2 regions of the Paenibacillus ottowii genome follow, and region 1 is predicted to be linked to the other one. Evidence: riboswitches for the same ligand, from Rfam matches in the RefSeq annotation. Region 1 holds a riboswitch; the other holds the start of a gene.

Region 1 (7,340 bases):
CATCGGATTGAGTCAGACTCCCGGAATCATAGGAGCGAATATGGGATGTGGAATTATCTCCGGCCGCCCAGGCCCTGGGACTGAGCAGTAATAACGTAATTATACTGAGTAATAGAGCACGTCTTTTCATACGATTTCCCTCATTTCTTGATCCATGTATATAAGAGAAAAAATGATCTTAAAGAATGTCCCTTATCCATAGACGAAGAAAGTATAGAAAAGTTTTCCATAATTAATGAATTGCAATAAAATAACCTCCAAACCCAACGATTAAAGATGGTTTGGAGGTTTTTCTGTTAGCAAATAGGCAGAATATTTTGGTTATTACAGCTTGTGCACAGTTATAAGCAGATTAGATAACAATTCGACTGCGCACAGTCAATAAGGTTTGCTCTTTGATTTGTGCGATTTCACGGAGGAGTGCGGCTGTTTTGGCTTCGTAGGCTTGTTTGACATCCAAGTCTTTGAACGAGGCAAGGTTAATGTCAATGGTAAGCAGGGCGGATTGAGCGGCAGCTTCGAACAGAATCGCACCGATGCCCAGATCAGATATCACATTTTTATTGGATATTTCCACAATGTTGTAGGCTTGTGATAATCCGTCCCGGCATACTTCCAGCAGGCGCATAGGTACCTCAATGGCAGCAATCACTGCTGTTTGTAAGGAATGGGTACGATAGCGTTTTTCTTCGTCTGTTTCTTTGGGCAAACGCAGCGCGGTCATGTACTGTTCAAAGGATTGGATGTCTGCGGCCATTAGTTCCTCGCAATGTGTAGACAATCTTTCCATACTGCTAATGACTTGCGTCATTCGTTCACGGAATTGCGCGTATTTTTCTCCTTGCGAAAGGTTGGCGGTCATGGAGGTCATAGCTGCGCCTAGTGCCGCAGCCAGCGCGGATACACTTCCTCCACCGGGGGTAGGCGCTGCACTTGCAGCTTCTTTTAGAAAATGTCCGATGGACTGATTCCACGATAGTTCACTCATGAATAAACCACCTCTCTGGAGTAGTGTTGCAGACGTATCGCTTTGAGCAAATTTTTGTACAAAATTGCAGTCGTTAAGGTACCCACACCACCGGGCACGGGAGAAATGGCATGTACCTTTTCTACAACGTCCGGAGCAGCGTCACCTACGATTTTTCCCTCCAGTGTCTCATTTATTCCTGCGTCTACCAAAATCAAACCGGGGTGAACCATATCCCGCGTTATCACATCAGGACATCCGACTGCGACGAAGGCGATGTCTGCATGGCTCAGATGCTCTGCAATATCACGCGTACCTGCATGACAGGCGGTAACGGTGGCATTTTCTCTTTGCAGCATGTGGAAAAGAGGAAGGCCCACTGTCTGCCCGATCCCCACGAGCGTGACATTTTTGCCTGCCAACGAGTGGCCGTAATGCTTGAGCAGCTCGATACAGGCTTGAGGTGTAGCAGGGTATAGCCCTGCGTCACCAGTTACGGTAGCCAGCTTGTTATCAGGTGTAATTCCGTCAATATCCTTGTAGGGGGCGATGGACTGTTTAATAACGGAGGCGGAAAGATGTTGAGGAAGCGGAAGCTCCAGCATAATGCCATGTACATGGGATGCATCATTTAGGGTGCCGATCAGGTGCAGAAGTTCTGCTTCGCTAACATGACGATCAAACGTATGGAGATGAAATGAGATGCCCAGCTTCTCTGCTATTTTTTGCTTGGTCCGTGCATAGTATGCAGATGCTGGATCACCCTCTACCAACAGGGTCGCCAGATGGGGACGGTGTCCTTGCTGTTTCATTTGCTCTACTTGGGAACGGATCGTTGCATACACTTGCTCAGCTGCTTCTTTGGATTTCATAATAATAGCCATAGTCCGAGCCTCCTCTGAATTTATCGCATAATAGAATCAACAGGGTGTCATGGTCTTCTAAAACGAAAAAAAGTATTTGCACAAGGTCGTCAAGACAGACGAATCCTCTGCAAATACTTCTCCCAGGCGAACGGTACGCTTTGTTTGTATGCTCCCTCGTGGTTGATTCCACTGACTTCGCCAGTCACATACAGCGTTATATATCTTACATTTTAACAAATAATCATTAGAAAAGAAACCCGCTAACGTTTGGAAAACAGATGATACAGCTTGCCTATATGACAAATGTCATATACTCGAACTGACGTTTATGACTACAGCGAATTTAGCGATCTCATTATACTGAGCTTAGAACAACATGTATGCCTGACAAAGATCAAGGTATGGGCTGCATTTTAAAGGAGGATCATAATGGGTATGACACAACTCCCGTTAGCTCAATTGAAAAAAAATATGGCTCCCTACGAAAAAATAAACACGAAATCCAGCGTTCTGCAACTCATCAATACCTTGGGACCGCTGATCCTATTGTGGTATGCCGCTTATCTTAGCCTGGCGGTTTCTTACTGGCTGACGCTTCCAATTACTATGATTGCGGCTGGATTTGTGGTACGGACCTTTATTATTTTTCATGATTGTGGTCATCAATCTTTTTTCAAAAGTCGCAAGCTGAACGATATGGTGGGAACGATTACAGGGATTATTACGCTCTGCCCTTATCATCAATGGAAAAATAGTCACGCGATCCACCATGCAACCAGCAGTAATCTGGATAAAAGAGGCACAGGGGACATGTGGGTGCTTACGGTAGAAGAGTACACAGCGGCTTCCACATGGACACGGCTGGCCTATCGTATATATCGAAATCCGTGGGTGATGTTCGGACTAGGTCCGATCTATACTTTTTTGATTTCCTATCGGTTTAATGTCAAGACAGCCAAACGTAAAGAAAGAATAAACACGTATGTGACGAATATATCCATTGTCGCCTTGTATGCACTGTTGTGCTGGGCTATTGGCTGGCAGGCATTTCTTCTGGTTCAGGTGCCTATCTTTTTTGTTTCTGGTATGTTGGGAATCTGGCTGTTCTATGTGCAGCATCAGTTTGAGGATTCGTATTTTGAGCATGATGAAGAGTGGAGTTATATTAATGCGGCCGTAGAAGGCAGTTCTTACTACAAGCTTCCTAAAGTATTGCAATGGATTACGGGCAATATTGGTTTTCATCACGTTCACCACTTGAGCCCAAAAGTGCCAAATTACAATTTGGAAAAGGCGCATGAAGCGACACCGTTGCTTCAAAAGGCGACCACGATCACGATGAGTAGCAGTTTGCAATCTTTGAAGTTTCGTTTGTGGGATGAAAGTACAAAAACCTTTCTGACCTTTAAACAAGTGAAGCCGCTGCTTAGCAAACGTGTGGGCGTTTCGAATCCCATTCCTACTCCTGTTGTAGGCACAGAAAGAAAATAATATTATACGGAAATAGGTATGATAAGATAAGGGATATCTGAAGTAGAAAAGGGTGGCAGGATGCAAAAGTGGTATCAGATTTTCCAAAGAAATACGGGGCTCAGCCCTTATGTATGGGTCGTCTTTTATATCCTGCCCTTTTACTATTTTAGCTCCTCATCTACAAGCCATATCATTCTGGGTACTGCGATTATTTTGGTGTTTTTTGCTTGTTATGTACTGGCTTTTGTCTCTCAAGGTTGGCTCATATACTTTTGGACCAGTGTGCAGATCGCCATATCAATTACGATGACACTGCTGTTCAGCTATATGTATTTTTCTATATTTATCGCGTATCTGATTGGTAATATGAAAAGTAAGGCCGCTTTTACAACGCTGTATATTACTTTAATGGTTATTACGATTGGGTTAATCAATTACGGCTTTGTTTCACAGAATCCCGTTTTTATTAAGCAGATTCCTTTTATCCTGCTCAATCTGATCGGTGTCATCCTTCTTCCGATTACGAATTTTAATCGCAATAAAAGTGATCGGCTTCAAGTTCAATTAGAGGATGCTAATAAAAAAATATCGGAATTGATCAAGCTGGAGGAACGGCAAAGAATCGCCCGTGACCTGCACGATACCTTGGGTCAGAAGCTGTCACTCATTGGGCTGAAGAGTGATTTGGCGGGCAAGCTGCTGGATCAGTACCCGGAACGGGCTCATGCCGAAATTAACGATGTTCGTTTTACCGCGAGAAGTGCGTTAAAAGAAGTACGGGAAATGGTTACTCAAATGCGTGGCATGAGACTGGAGGATGAACTGCTACGGGTTCGGCAAATTTTAAAGGCTGCGCATATCGAACTGATCTTGGAAGGCGATCCCAAGCTGGAGCATACGTCATTAATGAATGAAAATGTGCTGAGTATGTGTATGAAGGAAGCTGTAACCAATGTAGTGAAACACAGTGGAGCTACCGCTTGCTCCATCACCATTGAACCGTCTCGTAAGGAATTGACTCTGCGGATTCAGGATAATGGAGTTGGGATTACTGGAGAATATGGAGCTTTTCGGGGAAATGGTCTGCAAGGCATGAAGGAAAGGCTCGAATTCGTGAACGGATGTATGGAGCTACGTTTAGATCAAGGAACGACCCTGGTCATTAAGGTGCCCAACATTACTGAAAAACCGGTCGAGGAGGTGGAGTCATGATTCGAATCGTCATCGCAGAAGACCAGCGTATGCTGCTGGGTGCTCTAGCCTCCCTGTTGGACTTGGAAGAAGACATGAAGGTGGTTGGAAAAGCAAGCAACGGGGAAGAAGCTATAGAACTGGTGAAGCACCATCAGCCAGACATATGCATTATGGACATCGAAATGCCGATCAAGAGCGGATTGGATGCGGCAGAGGAACTCAAAGGCTTGAATTGCAAGGTGCTTATTTTAACAACGTTTGCTCGCCCCGGGTACTTTGAACGAGCAATCAAGGCAGGCACACACGGCTATTTACTCAAGGACAGTCCCAGTGAAGAACTGGCCTCCTCCATTCGCAGCATTATGGCAGGTCGACGTATTTACGCTCCAGAACTGGTCGATGATGCTTATGCTGAGGTCAACCCGCTAACGGAGCGTGAAAAGACCGTGTTGGCGCTTATTGCTGACGGAAAGAATACCAAGGAAATTGCCGGTGAACTGTATTTAACAACAGGGACGGTGCGAAATTATATTTCAGTCATACTCGATAAGTTGGATGTCAGCAATCGAATTGAGGCGATTACACGTTTTAATGAAAAAGGCTGGTTCAAATGAGAGACAGGCCAAAAAAAAGAAGCAGAACAGGGACGCTATAAAGCCACACGTAGCTGCTCTGTTTTTTTGGTTTATCCATAGATTTGCTATGCCTCTAGTGTACTTCCTTGTGATACAATAGGATAGTTGTCCACAGGATGGACTGGAGTACAAGGAGGAGCAGAACCGCATGAAACAAGCCCCATTTATAGCCGTTGAAGGGCCGATTGGAGCAGGCAAAACGACGTTGGCTTCGATGCTTTCAACCGAGCTGCATTTGCCGATGATCAAAGAGATTGTCGAGGAAAACCCGTTTCTCGATAAATTCTATCAAAATATAGATGAGTGGAGCTTTCAGCTGGAGATGTTCTTTCTCTGCAATCGGTATAAGCAGCTAGAGGATACTGGGCTGCAATACATCGAGAAAGCCCAGCCTGTAATATCAGATTATCATATCTATAAAAATCTGATTTTTGCTGAACGTACACTTAAAGGTGTGAAGCTCGAAAAATATCGCCAAATCTATCATCTACTCACAGATGACATGCCCAAGCCTGACATTATCATTTATATTAGAGCAGATTTGGATACCTTGCTGGGCAGAATCCGTAAGCGCGGACGCTCCTTTGAACAGGAGATGGACCCTGCCTATCTAGAGCAATTGATTGCGGATTATGATAAAGGCATTCAGTTTCTCGCCGAACAGTCACCTGCCCCACGTATATTAACCGTGAACGGGAATGAAATTGATTTTGTAGAAAACCAGGCACAATTTGAACAAATTGTTTCCGATGTAAAGGAGCTTATAGAGTGAATAATTACAACATTCCTGCAAATGCCCTGATTACGGTAGCGGGTACGGTGGGTGTAGGTAAGTCCACGTTAACGGGCGCTTTGGCCAGTCGTCTTGGTTTTAAAACCTCGTTAGAGCAAGTCGATCATAATCCGTATCTGGAAAAGTTTTATCACGATTTCGAAAGATGGAGCTTTCATCTGCAAATTTATTTTCTCGCGGAACGCTTCAAGGAGCAAAAGAATATATTCTTGTCGGGTGGAGGTTTTGTACAGGATCGTTCCATCTATGAGGACACAGGCATTTTTGCGAAAATGCATGCCGATCAGGGAACAATGAACCCTACCGATTATGAAACATATACGAGCCTGTTTGAGGCCATGGTCATGACCCCGTTCTTTCCGCACCCCGATGTACTGATCTATCTGGAAGGCAGCCTACCCTCCATACTGAGTCGGATTGAAGAACGCGGTCGCGAAATGGAGATCCAGACCGAGCGATCCTATTGGGAGCAAATGCACCGTAGATACTCCGATTGGATCAACGAATTTGATGCCTGTCCTGTACTGCGTCTCAACATTGATGAGTACGATGTGCACGACCCTGCTTCCATGGATGCCATTTTGACAGAAGTGGGCAAAGTGATCTCCAAAAAGTAGAGATTTAACTCCCAAAAAGCATACAAGGACTGTGGTACAATCGGTGTAACTTATGCTGAGCGACCGCAGTCTTTTTTTATATGTGAAAGCTTGGAATAGGACAAGTAGTATAGTGGACAAGTCTTGGCTGGAATGCGAGAATAGTACATATATTCATTGTAATGACTCACGGGAAAGGACGGGATACTGTGATGCGTTTTGGGATCGTTGGAACGAATTGGATAACGGAAAGATTTATTCAAGCTGCGATAGAGACGGATGAATTTTCCCTGACCGCGGTGTACTCACGAACAGAGGAGAAAGGCAAAGCCTTTGCTGAGAAATATAGCAGCCAGCCGGAGGTTTTTACAGATCTGGCGCAAATGGCTGCAAGTGATCAGGTGGATGCCGTATATATTGCCAGCCCCAATTCTTTACATGCGGAGCAAGCGATTTTATGTATGAACCATGGAAAGCATGTGTTGTGTGAGAAGCCTTTAGCCTCTAATGCGGCAGAGGTGCAGAGCATGATCGAAGCCGCGCGCAAGAACGATGTTCTGTTAATGGAGGCCGTTAAATCCACGCTTATGCCCAACTTTAAAATGATAAAGGATCATATGTATAAAATAGGCCGGGTTCGGCGTTATTTTGCAAGCTACTGTCAATACTCTTCACGCTTTGATGCTTTTAAGCAGGGCAAGGTGCTGAATGCCTTTAATCCGGCTTTTTCCAATGGTTCCTTGATGGATCTGGGAGTATATTGTTTGTATCCAATGGTGGCATTGTTCGGCAAACCAGATGAGATCCGGGCGGTGG
Region 2 (7,340 bases), 290 kb from region 1:
ACGTCTATACGGCGTGCTGCGCCGCTGCGATGAGGACGGCGTTACCTATATTTTGGCGGAAGCCTGTCCGCCAAAAGGATTGGGAGACGCCGTCATGAATCGACTGCTTAAAGCGGCAGGTCATCGAATCATCCGTCTGTAGCTTCCGCAAAAAATGAAGCTTCTTCTTTTAATTTCTTCTCTTTCCTCGTCTCTGTTTTGGGTCTTTTCAGTGCCTGCTTGTACTGATTTGCCCCTTGTCCGCATAACGTGTACAAGAACAGACGGACAATGGAGGGATGGATATGCTGGCAGCCTCTGCCGATGCTGGGCAGGTTGTAACGATTCTGATCATGGCGGTAGCGCTAGGGATGGATGCGCTGTCGCTGGGCGTAGGGATCGGTATGAAGGGGATACGCCTGCGAGACGTACTGCGCATCAGTATTGTGATTGGTTTTTTTCACATTCTGATGCCATTGCTGGGAATGTTCACAGGCCATTATATGAGTTCTTTATTAGGCCATGTGACGACCTACTTCGCAGGGGGATTACTCATCCTTTTGGGCGGGCATATGGTATATAACTCCTTTAAAGGGAACGGCGTACAGGTATTGGATCATCGGTCGCCTTTGGGTCTATTGCTATTTGCGCTTGGGGTGAGCATTGACTCATTTTCTGTAGGAGTGTCTTTAGGGATGTTCCAGAGTGATCTGGTACTGACTGTTCTGGCCTTTGGCTTTTGCGGAGGAGCGATGGCCATGCTGGGTCTATTGCTGGGGCGCAAGGTCAGCCGCAACCTGGGGGATTATGGAGAAGCGGTGGGCGGTGCTATATTGCTGGCATTCGGCTTTATGTTTATGTTTTGATTTTAACGTGGACAGTGTAAAATAAATACAGGATCTTAGTAATCCTCTGTTTATATATTTTTAACATACGGGGGGTGAAGGCGTTGAAGAATATTTTATTTGTATGCACAGGGAACACTTGTCGCAGTCCAATGGCTGAGGGGATGCTGCGTAAATTGGCTGCTGAGCATGGATTGGAACTGGACGTGCGTTCTGCGGGAGTAGCTGCGATGGAAGGCACGCCGATATCCCGACATGCAGAGGCGGTTCTACGTGATCACGATATTTCCGATCAGATCACTTCAACCCCTTTAAGCGACGGGCTTGCCGAGTGGGCACATCTGATCTTAACCTTGACGCAAGGACATAAACAGCATGTCGTTCAGCGGTTTCCCCAAACGGCGGGGAAAGTATTTACGCTTAAGGAATATGTGGAAGACCGAGAAGCAGTGCTGAATGATGTACAGGAGTTAGATGGCTTGTATGCTTCACAGCAGTTGATGGCTTCATTAGGACAAGAGTTATCGGCGGAGGAACGTGAACGTATGATTGAATTGCATCAACGGATTCCGGGCTTCGATATCTCAGATCCGTTTGGCGGTTCGCGGGAGGACTACGATGTCACGGCAGCGGAAATCCGTGCGGCTTTGCATAAGTTATTGGACAAGTTAAAGGGTTCTTCCGAATGAAATAGGCACTATCCCTCTATTTTGTACGGAATTTGTTGATTTTCAGCAGCTAATCCGTTAAGATAAGGTGGAAAAATGAGAATCCGGTGTAACTGGCGACAAAAGTGGGATTAACCACGGTGGAGCATCGGATATACGGCCGGTCGCCTGGGCAAAAGAGCAATTCCACATAGGTGTGGACTGCTCTTTTTTCGTATACGAGCTACAGCAGATCTTCTGTCGCCTTCTTGTTCTTCCATTTTTTCTGCTCGAAATCTGAAACATCGGCTATAATATAGTCAGATTGTGATCAGGAGAGAGTGGGTTGAACTCGTGGCATAGACCATGCCTAGTCTCTGAGAGGCTGTTCAACCAAAGGAGGTTCCAATGGTAGAACAATTGGATCATGAGATTTCACTCGAAGCACAGACCGCTTCTGTCGTGCGGGAAATTGCAGAGGCAGCGAGTCTCAAAGCAGGTCGCCTGCTGGTTATTGGCGCAAGCACGAGTGAAGTGGCTGGGAGTCGCATCGGCACGGCGGGGGCGCTCGACGTGGCTCAGCAAGTGTTGTCTGGAGTAGAGTCCGTTCGCAGAGAGTATGGCTTTGATGTGGCGTTTCAATGCTGTGAGCACTTGAACCGAGCACTGGTTGTTGAACGTTCTCTACTGGAGCGATTAGGACTGATGGAGGTTGCGGCCGTTCCTGTTCGTACAGCAGGGGGTTCTATGGCTACCGTTGCCTATCGTTCTATGGACGATGCGTGTTTGGCAGCGAACGTACAGGCTCATGCCGGGATAGACATCGGCGAAACGCTAATTGGCATGCATCTGCGCCCGATAGCCGTTCCGTTTCGCCCAAGCCTTCGCTGGATTGGTGAAGCACGTGTAACGGCTGCGTTCACTCGTCCTCCACTTATTGGCGGACAACGGGCAGTGTACAGTCTGGAACAAGAAGCCGGCGGAAACTGCGATTAGCATTTGGCATGTCGGCATGTTTGTACTGATTTTTTTGCATTGATGATGAGGTACCCAACAGAGGAGCAGGCATTTGCTTGTATGCCCAACAATTTGACCATGGAGAGGGAGTAATCAATCATGATGGAACATCTGCGTAAAAGTGACCCGGCAGTGATGGAAGCAATGGGGCTTGAACTAAAAAGGCAACGCCACAATATCGAGCTGATCGCATCCGAAAACATCGTCAGCGAAGCAGTAATGGAAGCCATGGGCTCCGTGCTTACCAATAAATATGCTGAAGGTTATCCGAACAAACGCTATTATGGTGGCTGTGAGCATGTCGATGTCGTTGAAGATATTGCACGTGACCGCGCGAAAGAACTATTCGGTGCCGAGCATGCGAACGTGCAGCCTCACTCTGGAGCACAAGCTAACATGGCGGTCTATCTGGCTGCTCTTCAACCTGGTGATACTGTGCTGGGTATGAATCTGGCGCATGGCGGCCACTTGACACACGGAAGCCCGGTTAATGCCTCCGGCTTGTTGTACAACTTTGCCGCTTACGGTGTGCGTGAAGACAACTTCCGCATCGACTACGATGAAGTGCGCAAAGCAGCTTTCAAGCACCGCCCTCGTCTGATCGTAGCTGGTGCAAGTGCATATCCACGTACTATTGATTTTGAAGCTTTTGCTTCCATTGCTAATGACGTAGGTGCATTGTTCATGGTGGATATGGCGCATATCGCAGGTCTCGTGGCAGCAGGAATTCACCCAAGTCCAGTTCCTCATGCCCAATTTGTGACAACAACGACACACAAAACGCTGCGTGGTCCGCGCGGGGGTCTGATCCTGACTCGCAAAGCATGGGCGCAAGCGATTGATAAAGCTATCTTCCCGGGTACTCAAGGCGGACCACTGATGCACGTGATCGCATCCAAAGCGGTTGCTTTGGGTGAAGCGCTCCAGCCATCATTCAAAACCTATGCGCAAAACGTAGTTCGCAACGCACAGGTGCTGGCTGAAACACTACTGGCAGAGGGGATTAACATTGTATCCGGGGGTACGGATAATCACTTGATGCTGCTAGATACGCGTAATTTGAATATTACAGGTAAAGAAGCGGAGCATGTGTTGGATTCCGTGGGGATTACGGTCAACAAAAACGCCATTCCATTTGACCCAACAAGTCCGTTCGTTACCAGCGGCATCCGTATTGGTACACCTGCTGCAACTTCTCGTGGTATGGATGAAGAAGCTATGGTCAAAATTGGTAAAATCATTGCAGATACCCTTAAAAATCCAAAAGATGACACTGTATTGTCCAAAGCAAGCCAAGCGGTTGGCGAGTTGACAGATAAGTTCCCGATCTATCCAGGAACGCAATACTAATTCGTCGTCATTTCATATTCTTTATGTTTATAAGGCTTTTTCCCTTCTGTTCGTGGAGGGGAGAAAGCTTTTTTTGATTTCAGACGACTCGGAACCGACGTTTTTGGGTAATAAGCGATTACAGTAAGGATTATGCGCATTTTCCTTCATGATCTACGACAAAGGAGTGATTGCATTGAGTCAAAGAAAATCCGCGCAATTATTGCAGCAGCTCATATTTGTGGGACCGATGGCGTTGTTTTTCGTCTTGATTATGGTCATTCCGTTCCTGCTGGGGCTGTATTATTCCATGACGAACTGGGATGGCGTATCTGAACATGTCCGATGGCTCGGGATAGGGAATTACATTCATATTTTTAGAGATGATCCGGATTTCCGTAATGCGTTCTGGTTTACGGTCCGTTTTACCGTATGTGGCGTCATTCTAACGAACCTGGTTGGCTTTATTCTGGCCTATGTGCTTACAAAGCCATTGCGTACCCGCAATGCACTGCGAACGGTGTTTTTTATGCCTAATATGATCGGCGGTTTGCTGCTCGGTTTCATCTGGCAATTTATATTTGTGCGTGGTTTTTCTGCGGTGGGCGAGGCGACAGGGCTTTCCTTTTTCAAACTGCCGTGGTTAGGGGATGGGCCGACTGCTTTTTGGGGGACTGTCATTGTGTTTGTGTGGCAATACGCAGGTTATCTCATGGTTATTTACATATCCTCTCTAAATAATGTCCCGCACGCCCTTATTGAGTCGGCGCAAATTGACGGTGCGAGCCGAAGACAGATTTTGCGTCATATTGTGGTGCCGCTTATTATGCCAGCAGTGACCGTCTGCTTGTTCCTAGCGATATCCTGGTCCTTTAAAGTATTTGAGTTGAATTTGGCTTTGACAAAGGGGGGACCGTTCAAGGCGACAGAGTCTGTAGCGTTGGATATATATAATGAAGCGTTTACAAATAATCGACTTGGATTGGGGACTGCCAAGGCTATGATTTTCTTCGTGGTTGTTGCGATCATTACCAGCATTCAGGTGCGTCTCACGAAGAAAAGGGAGGTCGAAATGTAATGGAAAAAACATCGAACTATCGTTTAAGCACATGGGTAGCTGAAATATTGCTTATTGTGGTTGGGTTGATCTTTCTAGTTCCGTTTTATTTTTTGCTCGTGAACTCCGTTAAATCTTTTGGAGATATTTTGGCCCATTCCGCATCGTGGCCGACAACCTTCCGTTTTGAAAACTATGCTAATGCCTGGAATAAAATAAACTTTCCCACCGCACTCGGGAATTCACTGATCGTCACGATCGTCAGCAATGCGCTTCTGCTGCTGATCAGCTCGATGGCCGCCTACCAAATGGTTCGGCATGACACATTTTTTAATCGATTCCTGTTCGGTTTGCTTGTGGCTGCGATGGTCGTGCCTTTCCAATCGATTATGTTGCCGCTTATGGAAGTGTCCAACGTGTTAAGCCTGAACAACAGCATACCAGGACTGATTTTGTGCTATTTGGGTTTTGGAGCGCCTTTATCGGTGTTTCTGTTTCATGGCTTTATTAAAACCGTGCCTATTGAGGTGGAGCAAGCGGCAAGAGTGGACGGGTCCTCTCGTTATGGGGTGTTCTTTCGCATCGTTTGTCCATTGCTGCTCCCTATGTTCGTGACCGTACTTATTTTGAACACGTTATGGATCTGGAACGACTATCTGCTGCCTTCACTCATTTTGAACGACCCTGAGCTGCGTACGATTCCGATTGCGACCTATATGCTGTTTGGTCAATATACCAAGCAATGGGACCTGGCACTGCCGGCACTGGTACTTGGAATCATGCCAATCGTTGTGTTTTTTCTGGTGATGCAAAAATATATCGTTTCTGGCATTGCAGCCGGAGCGGTTAAAGGCTGATGGGAGGGATATCGGATGAAAAAGACAGTGTTGCTTGTCATCTCCCTGATGTTGTTGCTCACATGTATGCTTACAGGTTGTGGTAATACGAAGGCTCAACAGACTGGGACTAAAACGATACACATTTATCAATTTAAAGTGGAGATTTCGGAGCCATTGAACAAGCTGAAGGCTGAATATGAAAGAACGCACCCTGGCATCAAGCTGGATATCCAATCTGTCGGTGGTGGGACGGACTACGGTGCTTCGTTGAAGGCTAAATTCGCCTCAGGCGATCAGCCGGACATTTTTACAAATGAGGGCTACCAGGATCGCGATACGTGGTTTGAGTACTTGGAGGATTTGTCGGATCAGCCATGGGTGAAGGACCTGGATGATTTTGCTCGTAAGCCAATGACAGTTAACGGCAAGATTTATGGACAGCCTATGAACCTGGAGGGATTTGGTTTTGTCTATAACAAGGATTTGTTCAAAAAAGCCGGTATCACCAAACTGCCTCAAACGATTGATGAACTGGAGGAAACGGCCAAGCGACTGAAAGCGGCAGGGATTATCCCTTTTGCTAACGGCTATGCAGAGTGGTGGGTTCTAGGAAACCATTTTATCAATATCCCCTTTGCCAGACAGCCGAACCCGGAAAGCTACGTTGCGGATTTAAATAAAGGAACTGCTCGCATCCCTGGTAATCCTGTGTTTGATCAGTGGGTGAAATTGCTTGACCTGACTTTAAAATACGGGAACCCTAATCCGCTCACGACAGACTACAACACACAAGTGACCCTATTCTCGACAGGCAAGGCTGCTATGATGCATCAGGGAAACTGGACGCAGCCGCAAATAGATGGAATTAATCCTAAATTGAATTTGGGCATTCTTCCTACACCCATAGACAATGACTCCTCCGCTGGAGGCAAACTCGCTGTGGGAGTGGCCTCGAACTGGGTAGTCAATAAAAACTCACCTGTGAAGCAGGAAGCAAAAGAATTTCTCAACTGGCTGGTCACATCGGAAACCGGCAAGCATTATATCACCAAGGAGTTTAAGTTCGTTCCTGCTTTCAAAAGTATCAAGTCTAGTGACGAGACCACAGGTGATTTAGGTGCGGAAATATCCCGCCATGTAAGGGAAGGCAAGATATGGAGTTGGAACTTCCAACGCTTCCCGAAGGGACTGAATCAGGATTTAAGCAGTAGTATGCAAGCCTATATTGCAGGAGTTATTACGAAAGACGAAATGCTTCAGCAATTTCAGGAAGCATGGGACAATCTGAAGTATAGATAAAATATGCTGCATGGGGATGCAGAGACTATACCTTATACAGGAAACTTGAAGCTGGAAAGGCTTTGACGGTCAAGGGCCGTTAGAGCCTTTTTGACGTGATTTTATATGACAAAAGTCACACGAAATGGGGCCTGCCAAGTATTTTGCATGTCATATCTTTCCCTTGACAAAAGGTTGCGGTGGCAGGTGTTAAATCAACCAAGGGAATGTTATAATAAACAGGATTTACAGGCACGCATTGCATCTGTGCTTATTTGGTTTGTACAAATAGGTTACATAGATCCTTTCGAATCAGGATGTTCGATATGCTGATGCGGAAGAACGTGAC

Evidence for each region. A riboswitch is a leader RNA that binds a small molecule or an ion and turns the genes downstream of it on or off. The one in region 1 is predicted to bind ZMP and ZTP.
Region 2: another riboswitch for ZMP and ZTP. It lies ahead of ACQQ6X_RS13545 (TIGR01440 family protein); the one in region 1 lies ahead of ACQQ6X_RS12390 (bifunctional 5,10-methylenetetrahydrofolate dehydrogenase/5,10-methenyltetrahydrofolate cyclohydrolase).

Annotation. Positions count from the first base shown of each region.
Region 1 is NZ_CP191577.1:2,634,075-2,641,414, reverse strand. Features, by position in the region: gene ACQQ6X_RS12400 (stalk domain-containing protein) at 1-130, opposite strand, end outside; gene ACQQ6X_RS12395 (cyclodeaminase/cyclohydrolase family protein) at 353-988, opposite strand; gene ACQQ6X_RS12390 (bifunctional 5,10-methylenetetrahydrofolate dehydrogenase/5,10-methenyltetrahydrofolate cyclohydrolase) at 985-1,851, opposite strand; ZMP/ZTP riboswitch at 1,965-2,049, opposite strand; gene ACQQ6X_RS12385 (fatty acid desaturase) at 2,263-3,324, shown strand; gene ACQQ6X_RS12380 (sensor histidine kinase) at 3,385-4,518, shown strand; gene ACQQ6X_RS12375 (response regulator transcription factor) at 4,515-5,114, shown strand; gene ACQQ6X_RS12370 (deoxynucleoside kinase) at 5,284-5,907, shown strand; gene ACQQ6X_RS12365 (deoxynucleoside kinase) at 5,904-6,545, shown strand; gene ACQQ6X_RS12360 (Gfo/Idh/MocA family protein) at 6,737-7,340, shown strand, end outside.
Region 2 is NZ_CP191577.1:2,920,879-2,928,218, reverse strand. Features, by position in the region: gene ACQQ6X_RS13560 (L-threonylcarbamoyladenylate synthase) at 1-142, shown strand, start outside; gene ACQQ6X_RS13555 (manganese efflux pump MntP family protein) at 285-845, shown strand; gene ACQQ6X_RS13550 (low molecular weight protein arginine phosphatase) at 929-1,513, shown strand; ZMP/ZTP riboswitch at 1,592-1,673, shown strand; gene ACQQ6X_RS13545 (TIGR01440 family protein) at 1,880-2,467, shown strand; gene glyA (serine hydroxymethyltransferase) at 2,588-3,838, shown strand; gene ACQQ6X_RS13535 (carbohydrate ABC transporter permease) at 4,014-4,895, shown strand; gene ACQQ6X_RS13530 (carbohydrate ABC transporter permease) at 4,895-5,731, shown strand; gene ACQQ6X_RS13525 (ABC transporter substrate-binding protein) at 5,747-7,012, shown strand.